One region of the Paraburkholderia sp. 2C genome, then DNA from elsewhere that is predicted to be linked to it. Evidence: riboswitches for the same ligand, from Rfam matches in the RefSeq annotation. Region 1 holds a riboswitch; each other region holds the start of a gene.
The links. Region 1 has a riboswitch for cobalamin ahead of ACYPXD_RS08390 (porin). Riboswitches for the same ligand answer to the same signal wherever they lie in the genome.
Positions count from the first base shown of each region.

Region 2: linked by a shared signal. The riboswitch ahead of cobW (cobalamin biosynthesis protein CobW) and the one ahead of ACYPXD_RS08390 (porin) in region 1 are both predicted to bind cobalamin.
Region 3: linked by a shared signal. The riboswitch ahead of ACYPXD_RS21780 (CbtB domain-containing protein) and the one ahead of ACYPXD_RS08390 (porin) in region 1 are both predicted to bind cobalamin.

Region 1 is NZ_BAAILL010000032.1:37,271-40,513, reverse strand. It holds gene ACYPXD_RS08390 (porin) at 425-1,534, opposite strand; cobalamin riboswitch at 1,778-1,923, opposite strand; gene ACYPXD_RS08385 (hypothetical protein) at 1,968-2,279, opposite strand; gene ACYPXD_RS08380 (DUF2778 domain-containing protein) at 2,276-2,758, opposite strand.
Region 2 is NZ_BAAILL010000039.1:13,635-16,877, forward strand. It holds gene ACYPXD_RS17780 (cobalamin biosynthesis protein) at 1-89, opposite strand, end outside; cobalamin riboswitch at 328-567, opposite strand; gene ACYPXD_RS17785 (hypothetical protein) at 645-869, shown strand; cobalamin riboswitch at 890-1,186, shown strand; gene cobW (cobalamin biosynthesis protein CobW) at 1,306-2,421, shown strand; gene cobN (cobaltochelatase subunit CobN) at 2,486-3,243, shown strand, end outside.
Region 3 is NZ_BAAILL010000042.1:398,499-401,741, reverse strand. It holds gene ACYPXD_RS21795 (dienelactone hydrolase family protein) at 1-286, shown strand, start outside; gene ACYPXD_RS21790 (hypothetical protein) at 443-901, opposite strand; gene ACYPXD_RS21785 (histidine phosphatase family protein) at 1,100-1,705, opposite strand; cobalamin riboswitch at 1,762-1,906, shown strand; gene ACYPXD_RS21780 (CbtB domain-containing protein) at 1,947-2,174, shown strand; gene ACYPXD_RS21775 (CbtA family protein) at 2,189-2,932, shown strand; gene ACYPXD_RS21770 (LysR family transcriptional regulator) at 2,941-3,243, opposite strand, start outside.

The sequences.
Region 1 (3,243 bases):
ACCTTACGATTGGCTAGCAATCCGTTCGGGATCGGCAATGACCCATCACTTTAACCGCTCAGATCAGGAAGACACAGATTTCGTGTAACGCGGCGTAATGGGAGCGCGGTGCCGGATGGGGCGCGGTAAGGTCCGGAGATCGGGGTATCAAGCACGCAATGCACGGCGCAAAGCGCCAGACGCGGGTTTAGCGCGACGGGAAAGCGTCGCGCTTGACGGTAACGCGGAGGAATCGTGACGTCCGCGCGTCGGCGCAGGGCGGCGCCAAGGACAACGCTAAGCGCTTTGATTTCTTTCAAATCGCTTTATAGTGACGCGTTATCCCTATCAGGATTTTGACCTGTATCTCGTGATCTATCGAATCAGAGGTTACGATGCAACGCCTTCAATATAGGTAAGTGGCCGGTTGGACTTCGTTCATCGTTCAGAACCGGTGGCGGATGCCTGTCGCGACAAGCAGCTGATTGCGGCCGCCCGATGGATCGATTGAGTTGATCACCGCGAGTGTGCCGGCCGAGGCACGCTGATAGACCGCTTCCACATAGACGTCCGTGCGCTTGGACAACTGATAGTCGGCTTGCAGCGCGCCCTGATGCCAGTGTTGCGACGATGCATTCGAATACACGTACATGCCGGCCAGTACCAGTGTGGGCGTGGCGAGCCAGACCGCGCTGATCTCGTAGTTGCTGAACGCGACGGACGGCAAGGCGGCGCCGCTGTCGATATCGGCGACGCCTGTGTAGATCGAGCGCGACCATGCGCCCGCGAGCGTGATGTCGCCGATCACATAGTTGGCGCCCGCGGCAATGATGTCCTGCTTCTGCGCGCTTGCGTCGACGGGCGGCGCGGGCGGGGACGTGCCGCCGCTGCCCGGCAGGGCAGCCGGTTCGAAGGCACCGATGTCGTTGAAGCCGCGTCCGTTGTTGTGCATCCACGCGACGCCGGCACTGAATGGACCATGGGCATAGTTGGTCGCGATACCGTAGGCACGATTTTCAGCGAAGCGTCCCGCGGTATTCGAAAACGCGTACATGCCGCCGAACGTGAACCCGCCGTATGAGGCACTCGCGTATTTGATGGCGTTGGCCGCGAGATATGAATTGTTGGCGTTGTCGTTATCGAAAGGATGCGCGAACGCGGTGCCGCCGGTTCCGCCGGTAAGCGTGAACGTCTGGAAGTAATCGTGGATGAGGTCGTACTGGTGGCCCAGCGTCAAGGTGCCGAGCCTGTCCGATTGAAGGCCGACATAGGCGGGGTGATCGTTGATGTCTTCACCGGACGTCACCGAAAAGCCACGCTCGAGACGAAACAGCGCCTGGGTGCCTTCGCCGAGTTCTTCGGTGCCCTGGACGCCGAGGAAGCTACCGTCGATCAACCCTGACGTTGCGAGATATTGCGTGTGTCCATTGACGTTGCTGACATAGGCGAGGCCGGTGTCGAGTTCACCGTAAAGCGTCATGCTTTGCGCATTCGAGTTTGCGCCTGATATTGCAAGCGATGCGCCGACGAGCGAGCAGCAGATCAATCGGTTCATATTGAAGAAGAGCAAGTTGAGCAACGAGATGTGCGACAAGGACGAGTTCGACCATGCCCGTGCACAGTGGCGCGCGGGCATGGAGGTGTGCGTATTCGTTCTATGTGGGGACTTGTGCTCAGCTCAACCGGGCGGGCTGATTGAAATGCTGCTTGTTATGTCGGCCGACGCTCGAGGCCGACGATGTTGGGCAATGAAGTTCATGTTGCGGCTCCGTGGGGTTGCGCGCCCCGGGTTGGTCCGATACAGGAACGAAGGCAGGTCTGGCTCCTGGCTCAATGGCGCTTTAAGCATGCGCTGCGTTAAGACAGATACAGTGGCGCGACCGCGCCGGTTTCTCACCGGCTTCCGTGCTTCGTTCCGTGGGAATCTGTTTGATTTCGCTTGCTGACAACGTTGAAAGTGAGAGAAAGCATAACGGAAGAAGGCACGCTTACCAAGCGATGTGTTGGGTGGTTGCGTCAGGTTTTGCGACGCTTCGCCAAGCGGTGTGCCGCGCGTGCGAGGAGCCATAACGCGAGGCCGGTGAGCGTCCACGAGATGCAGGCGATGATCGCCATTGCCCAAAGTTCAGCATGGTCGGCGTTGTATAACCCCCAAGTCCCGTGACGCGAATCGCAAACATGACCGAGGCATGAAGCCAATCCGGCATGTCCATCGGCCAGTTGAGATAAGTATTCGCGATTGTCCCTCCGATGAAATAGGTCGATGCGATGTAGGCGAAGATGCGCAGCGCTATTTTCATTGGACCACCACTGTTCCGTATGCTTTGTCGGTTGTACCTGGAACAGGAATGTCGGGAGGTCGCGAGCGAATGTGACGTTCGAGCCTATCAAATTCGTCCTGCGTTCCGACAGTGATGCAGCCTTCGCTAACTCCTCGGGAGCCAGCAGCATGCAGACGGAAAGCGCCGCGCTTGACTCCGTTGATATAGGTCGTGTCGCCCGTCCGTTCATTCCAGAGCATGACCCATCTCGATCGGTCGGTCGTGCCGATATTTGCTGATGTGACCAGATCATAGAGCCATCCCAAACGCCCGCCTGAATGTCGGTCAAGCAGATAGTATTTTCCCGGTGGCAGAGGTCCGATCTTGGGGATTGCTACCGCCTTCGGGTTATCACGACCATCCTGCTGCCCCGAATACGCGGTCACCCCACCCAACCCCGAACACCAAAGCGTCGACGTCCGCTGACTGTTCAGCCTGAAAGTGCACTGTACTGGCATCGCCGATCCCGCTCAGGCCGTACGCCACGCATCGGCAAACAGCAGATTGCCGTCGTGGTAGTTCCACGTAATCTCGCCATACCGGAATTCGACGATCTCGGATACGGTTAAAGTCAGTGATGCAAACTTTTAACACGCGACTCTTTTCGCCGTGTAAAAAACTGTCGCGCGATATCCGGCAAAGACGCCCGGGCGGGGTTAGGCCGAGTCGAGGCATGGTCCCAGGCATATGTGGCGTTCGACCTGTAGTTAAATCCGGTTCGATACGTTTTTTAAAGAGGAGTATTCTCTTTTTGATGATGGAAATGCGTTATGAGGTCAGGTATATGATTTGCGTAATTAAACAGATATGCGGCTTATTCGTATCTATTGAAGTCGTGTGTGATTATCAATGTGGGTCCCTGGTTTTTTAAAGCGGATATCGTGCTGTGACCTGGTGCCAGCGTAGATTTTCGCGTTTCTTTCAATATTGTCGGGTGTGTCAC
Region 2 (3,243 bases), on a different contig from region 1:
GCGCTGCGCACGGCCGCATCGATCTGTTCGACGCTCGCGCCGCGCTTGCAGCCGATGCCGACGGTGAGCCGCTTGATGGGCCCGTTCATCGCGCGCCGCCGTGAAGCGCGGGAAAAAGCGCGAGGAGAACCGCGGCGCGAGGCGCGGTTGTGCGGAGCACCGCGCTGGCAAGCGCGGAATAAAGACGTGTCATGCAATGCCACATAGCGTGCACGGCGGCCGCACACAATTGCAAGCGGCAGTTGCAAGCCGCGATTGCAGGCGGTCGCGCCGTGCGTGGGCGCCGGTATCCGTCCCCCGCGGAACCGGCGACTGGCGACCGTGACGTTCGCCCCCTCGCGTCCGGCCGGTATCCGGGCTGACGGCCGCATGCGCTTCGCCTTCCCATCGGCGGATGGCCGACAGTGGCATCGAAGCGCATGCGCGGACATGAATCCGCGGGCCGCTTACCGTTGGCGGGGACAGCACAGGTTGGGCGCACCTCGCTTGCGATCGCGCTTCCTGTTTCCCGTTTAACCACATGTGGGCGCTAAGCGCGCATGCGGCACCGGACGCGGGGCATACGATAGCACACGCGCTCTTCGTCGCCGGGCGGCGGGCGCATCGGTACACTCGGACGATTGCTGGCTGAGCCCCGGAAGCTTGTGCACCCAACACATTCCACGCTGCTGGCCGAAACCGACCGCCAGAAGGCGCAACTGGATGCCGCTCGTCCGTTGCCCGAAGCGTACTACCGCGTGCTCGACGAAGCATGCGTGACCGACGTGTACGACGGCATAAGCATCCTCGTGGCGCAAGCGGTGCAGCGCGCGCTCGCGCTGTATCTTCGTCTGATTGTCGGCAGCGCCGGCAGTGCCCGGCAGCCTTGACGCCTCCCCCCGCCGCGCCTACACTCGCAGCCACTTCTGGTGCTCGCGCGCGCCGTCCGGCGTGCGCAGTTAAACGGGAAACAGCGGGCCTGAATGTTGTCGATGCGGCTGCCGCATCACGGCTTCAGGTCAACCTGTGCTGCCCCCGCAACGGAAGGCGAGCGCATCGCAGTCGTTGCGATGCAGAGCCGGCTTCGAGGTTCGCGCGCAAGGCCGCGCGGGCAAGGAAACCACTGCGCGAGAAACTGTTCACTCGCGTGGGAAGGTGAAGCGGCGCTCTCGCCAGCCCGGATACCGGCCGGAAGAACAGGCTCGACGCCGCGGGGTTGCGGCGTTCCGTCCACCCCTTCGCGCGCTTGATGTCGCACAGTGTGTCGTGCTTTTTGCTGTGCATTGTGACGTATCTGGCGCCGCGATTCACATTCGCGAAGTCGCCATGCAAACCCAGATGCGCAAGATCCCGGTGACGATCGTCACGGGCTTTCTCGGCAGCGGCAAAACCACTCTGCTGCGCCATATTCTTCAGCACAGCGGCGGACTGCGGGCCGCCGTGATCGTCAACGAGTTCGGCGAACTCGGCATCGACGGCGAAATCTTCAAGGGCTGCGGCATTGGCTGCGACGAAGAAGGCCGCGAAATCGAAGGCCAGCTGTACGAGCTCGCGAACGGCTGCCTGTGCTGCACCGTGCAGGAAGAGTTTTTTCCCGTGATGGAAAAGCTCGTCGAGCGGCGCGACCAGATCGATCACGTGCTGATCGAAACGTCGGGCCTCGCGTTGCCGAAGCCGCTCGTGCAGGCGTTCAACTGGCCGTCGATCAAGAACAGCTTTACCGTCGACGCGGTGGTGACCGTTGTCGATGGACCGGCCGTGGCGAGCGGCCAGTTCGCCGAAAACCCGGTGGCCGTCGATGCGCTGCGCAAGGCCGATCCGAACCTCGATCACGAGTCGCCGCTGCATGAACTGTTCGAAGACCAGCTGTCCGCCGCGGACCTCGTTATCCTGAACAAGATCGATCTGCTCGACGATGCGCGCGCGCAGGCAGTCGAAGCAACGATTCGCGAAGAGATTCCCGCTCAGGTGAAGGTGGTGCGCGCGCAGAACGGCCAACTCGACCTGCATGCGCTGCTCGGGCTCGGGTCCGCTTCGGAAGAAACGATCCATCTGCGCCACGATCATCATGGCTCGTCCGACGATCCCGAGCATGCCGATCACCATCACGACGAGTTCGATTCGGTGGTCGTCAGCGCCAACGCGCCGTCGCGCGTCGCGATGATCGCCGCGCTGCAGCGCGTGGTCGAGCAGCACACGGTGTATCGCGTGAAGGGCTTCGCGGCGCTGCCGGACGCGCCGATGCGGCTCGTGATCCAGGGAGTCGGGCGCCGCTTCGACAGCTATTTCGATCGCCGCTGGCGGCCCGAAGAGCTGCGGGGCGAAGCGACGGCGAGCCCTCGCGCGAGCCGCTTCGTGATGATCGGCGAGGATCTCGAGCAACCGGTGTTGCAGCGCGCGCTCGACGAAGCGCTGAGCACGCAGGCAGACCAACAGGCCTGACTGGCCGCCGCGCGCGGTCGCATCGCACCGCGCACGGGCACCATCAACACAAGGCGGCACAAACATGCATTTGCTGCGCACCACGCCGGGCGGTTTCGTCGACGACACGAAGGGCGTGATCCGGATCGACCAGCGGCCTGCGGACATCGTCGTGCTGAGCTCGGCCGATACGACGCTGTCGCTGCTCGCGAGCGTCGTGCCGCGCCTGCCGGCCGGCTTCCCGAGCGTGCGCCTGGCCAACGTCACCTATCTGCGCCAGCCGGCCTCGGTCGACTTCTACGTCGAGGACGTGTTGCAGCATGCGCGCGTGGTGGTGGTCGATCACCTCGGCGGCGAAGCGTACTGGCCGTACGGCATCGAACAGGTGGTCGCGCTCGCGGAGCGCAAGCAGCAGACGCTCGCGATGTTCTCCGGCGACCTGCAGGAAGACCCTCACCTGATCGCGCGCAGTACCGCTGATGCGGCGCTGTGCCATCAGCTATGGCGTTATCTGCGTGAAGGCGGGCCGCACAACGCGGAGGCGTTTTTGCGCTGCATCGCGTGGCGCGCGCTCGGCTTCGGGCGCGAACCGGCGTTGCCGGTGCCGCTGCCCGCTGCCGCGCTTTATCACCCGTCGCACGACACGCCGACCGTGGCGGACTGGCAGGCGCGCTGGCGCGCCGGTGCGCCGGTTGTCGCGATTCTGTTCTACAAGGCGCATCTGCAGGCCGCCAACACGGCCGTGTTCGATGCGCTGATCGATGCGCTCGAAGCACGGCAGATGAATCCGCTGCCGATCGCGATCACCTCGCTGAAGGACGCCTTGAGCCGCGACGTCGTCGA
Region 3 (3,243 bases), on a different contig from region 1:
ATTCGTGTTCCGCTGCACGCACACGTGCGAAATGCACTGGATGCTGCCGGGCGTCGAACCGACCGGCAAATACTTCGAAGTCGCGATGGTCGCGGTGATCTGCTTTCGCGGCGACAAGATCGACAACCTGCATGTGTACTGGGATCAGGCGACCGTGCTCGCGCAGATCGGCATGCTCGATACCGAGGGTTTGCCGGTGGTCGGCATCCAGTCCGCGCGCAAGGTGCTCGATATTGCGCGGCCGAGCGATTCGCTGATGCCGGGGATGAGAGGGGGAGAGGACTAGCCGGGGTGAAGCGCTTGCTTATGCGAGGCGGGAGCGGTCGATCGGGGACCGCACCTAACCGGCGGCTTGCGCGAACGGTCGATAACGGGTACCATTTCCTCGTTGAATTTGCTGGGGCGCCGGACCAGCTGTTCGTTACCCGGGCGAGCAAATTCATCAAGCTTCCAGGCCGCTCTCGAGCGGCCTTTCCTTTTTCTGCTGTCCGGTTTTTTGCTTGCGTTTCGCGGGCGAAATGTCGCCCTTCGGAATGACGGAGAACAGTTCCGCCTTCGGTTTGCGAGCCAGAAGCTCGAGCACAGCCTCGTCCCTAACCATCGATCCGTAACCGTCCGCTCGGGGAACGATGCTCTGTACGACGGTCATTTTCGACGAACCGTGGACGACCGAGGTTTCCGCTAGCGAGCTGCGGATCTGGCATAGAACGTCGTCGAGCTTGTAGTGATCCTTGACCACGCGGCTTTGGTGGATGTGACGCCCGAGCAACAGGATTTCGGGATCGTCGAGCCCCGGCAGTCCGACGGAAAGCCGTAGTCTTGAGATCGCCTGATGCTGATCGTCGGTTAGCCGGCCGACGGCAATCGGCTTGACGCGCTCGCCCTCGGCGATGCGGCTCATGTGCGCGCGAATCTCGTGTTCAATGTTCGGGTAAAGCGGCATCGCTCGGCATCGTCCGGTATCGTTTTGCCGCTCGCCTATGACCGGCTATGGGTGATTGGCGATGATACCGGCGTGTTGTCCGCTGCGAAATCCGCCGAATGGCCTATCTGCCGTCTCGGCCAGGGCGATGAGCACGTCGCCAGGCGGTCCTTTGCGTTATCGCAGAGAGTCCGCTAGCGCATGCGGCCACCACGCCCAGCCGCGCTTCGAATAGCGCAATTCGATTGTTGCGAGCGGCGCGATTTCGATTTGCGCGAATGCCGCGGCTGGCGCGCGCAGCACATGGATGAGCGCCGCGCGCAACACAGCCGCGTGCGTGATGGCGACTACCGTGACATCGGTCGGGTCGTCCTCCGCAAGCGCCTCGAGCCACGCGCTGACACGCGCGATAACCGCTTCGAACGATTCGCCGCCCGGCGGTGCGGCAGCAGGATCGCGCAGCCATGCTTCCAGCGCCTCTGGCGCCCGCGCGGCAATATCGGCGACTCGCATGCGCTGCCATTCGCCATAGTCCGTATCGGCGAGTCCGGCGGCGACTGCCGCCTTCAGGCCGAGCGCACGGGCCGTGTCGCGCGCGCAAGCTGCGGGGCTCGTCAACGCGTGCATCTGGCGTGCGCTGTCGAACGCGATGCGCGCACGCTGCGCATACGCGTTTGCTTCAGCGAGGCCGCGCGCGTCGAGCGGCTCGTTCGCATCCGCAAACGTCGCGCTGCGTTGCGCGGCAGTCGACGCGTGGCTGATCAACCAGAGACGTTTCGGCATGACATGTCGGTCGGGTGTACAGGCTGCGCTTGAGCTGTTGCGCGCGGCCCGCGAAAAGCTTCAAGGGGCCGCACAGTTTAGCGCGTAGAATACGCACTACACGAAGTGCGGAAGCCGGTGCAAGTCCGGCGCGGTCGCGCCACTGTAATCGGCCACATCATTGGTCCGGGAGTCAGACCCAGCTTCGTGCCATTTCCTTCAATCGACTATCGGGGCGCGCAACCCCAGGGAGATATCCGTCATGTCCGACGCCGTTTTCAAGCCGCTCGACGCACTCGAACCCGCTGCCGGGCCCACGCCCATTCCGCTGCGTGAACTGTTGCCGTGGGTCGTCTTCGGTGGGCTGCTGCTGTTGCTCGCACTCTATTTCGTTGGCGCGGAAGAGGGCGCGACGTCGCTGATTCCCGGCATGTACGTGCACGAATTCGTCCACGACGGCCGCCATCTGCTCGGCTTCCCCTGCCACTGACGCAGGAGCCAACCATGGTAGGTAAATTGCTGGTGCGCGGCATGCTCGCAGGCATCGCCGCGGGATTGCTCACGTTCGGTCTGGCCCGCGTGGTCGGCGAGCCGCAAGTCGATCAGGCCATTTCATTCGAAGAGAAAGCCGACGCGGCGAAGGGCGAGGCGCCCGAGCCCGAACTCGTGAGCCGCGGCACGCAGGCCGGCCTCGGCCTTTTCACCGGTGTGGTTGTATATGGCGCCGCCGTGGGCGGGCTCTTTTCGCTGACCTTCGCGTATCTGTACGGCCGCGCTGGAAAGCTGAGCGTGCGCGCACTGTCCGCGTGGCTCGCGTTCGGCGCATTCACGGCGATCGCGATCGTACCCGCGCTCAAATATCCGCCGAATCCGCCGTCGGTCGGCGACCCGGAGACGATCGGCTATCGCACCGGGCTGTACTTCCTGATGATCGTCATTTCGCTGACCGCGCTCGTGTTTTCGATGAAGGTGCGGCGTCGCGCGGTTGCGCGCTTCGACGCGTGGAACGGATCGATCGTCGCGGGGCTTGTGTTCATTGCGATTATCGCGGCGGTGCAAGCGGGATTGCCGGTCATCAACGAGGTGCCGGCTGCATTCCCGGCGGTCGTGCTGTGGAAGTTCCGCGTCGCCGCGCTCGGCATGCAGGCGGTGTTGTGGACGTCGATCGGTCTGCTGTTCGGCGCGCTCGCCGAGCGCTTGCAGCGTGTGTCGCGCGCAGCGCAGCCAGAGCAGCGCCTCGCCGGCTAAAGCACGCGCTACCCGACTTGCACGGCCTGCACGGCGACTCCGTGCAGGCCGTTTTTATGGGGGGCCGCCTCGACCAGCTCGAGAAATCGCGCGAGACACGGATTCCGGTTCGTCGACAGCCAGATCAGAACCTGAGAAATCGACGGTGGCTGCGCCAGCGGCTTGAACACCACGTCCGCCAGTTGGGCGCGCTGCATCGACGTCGGCACGAGCGCGACACCGGCGCCTTCATCGACGAGACTCAGCACCGTCTGCTGCAAACGCACTTCGAAGCGCACATCGGGCTCGAAGCCGCCCGTGCGGCAGTGTTC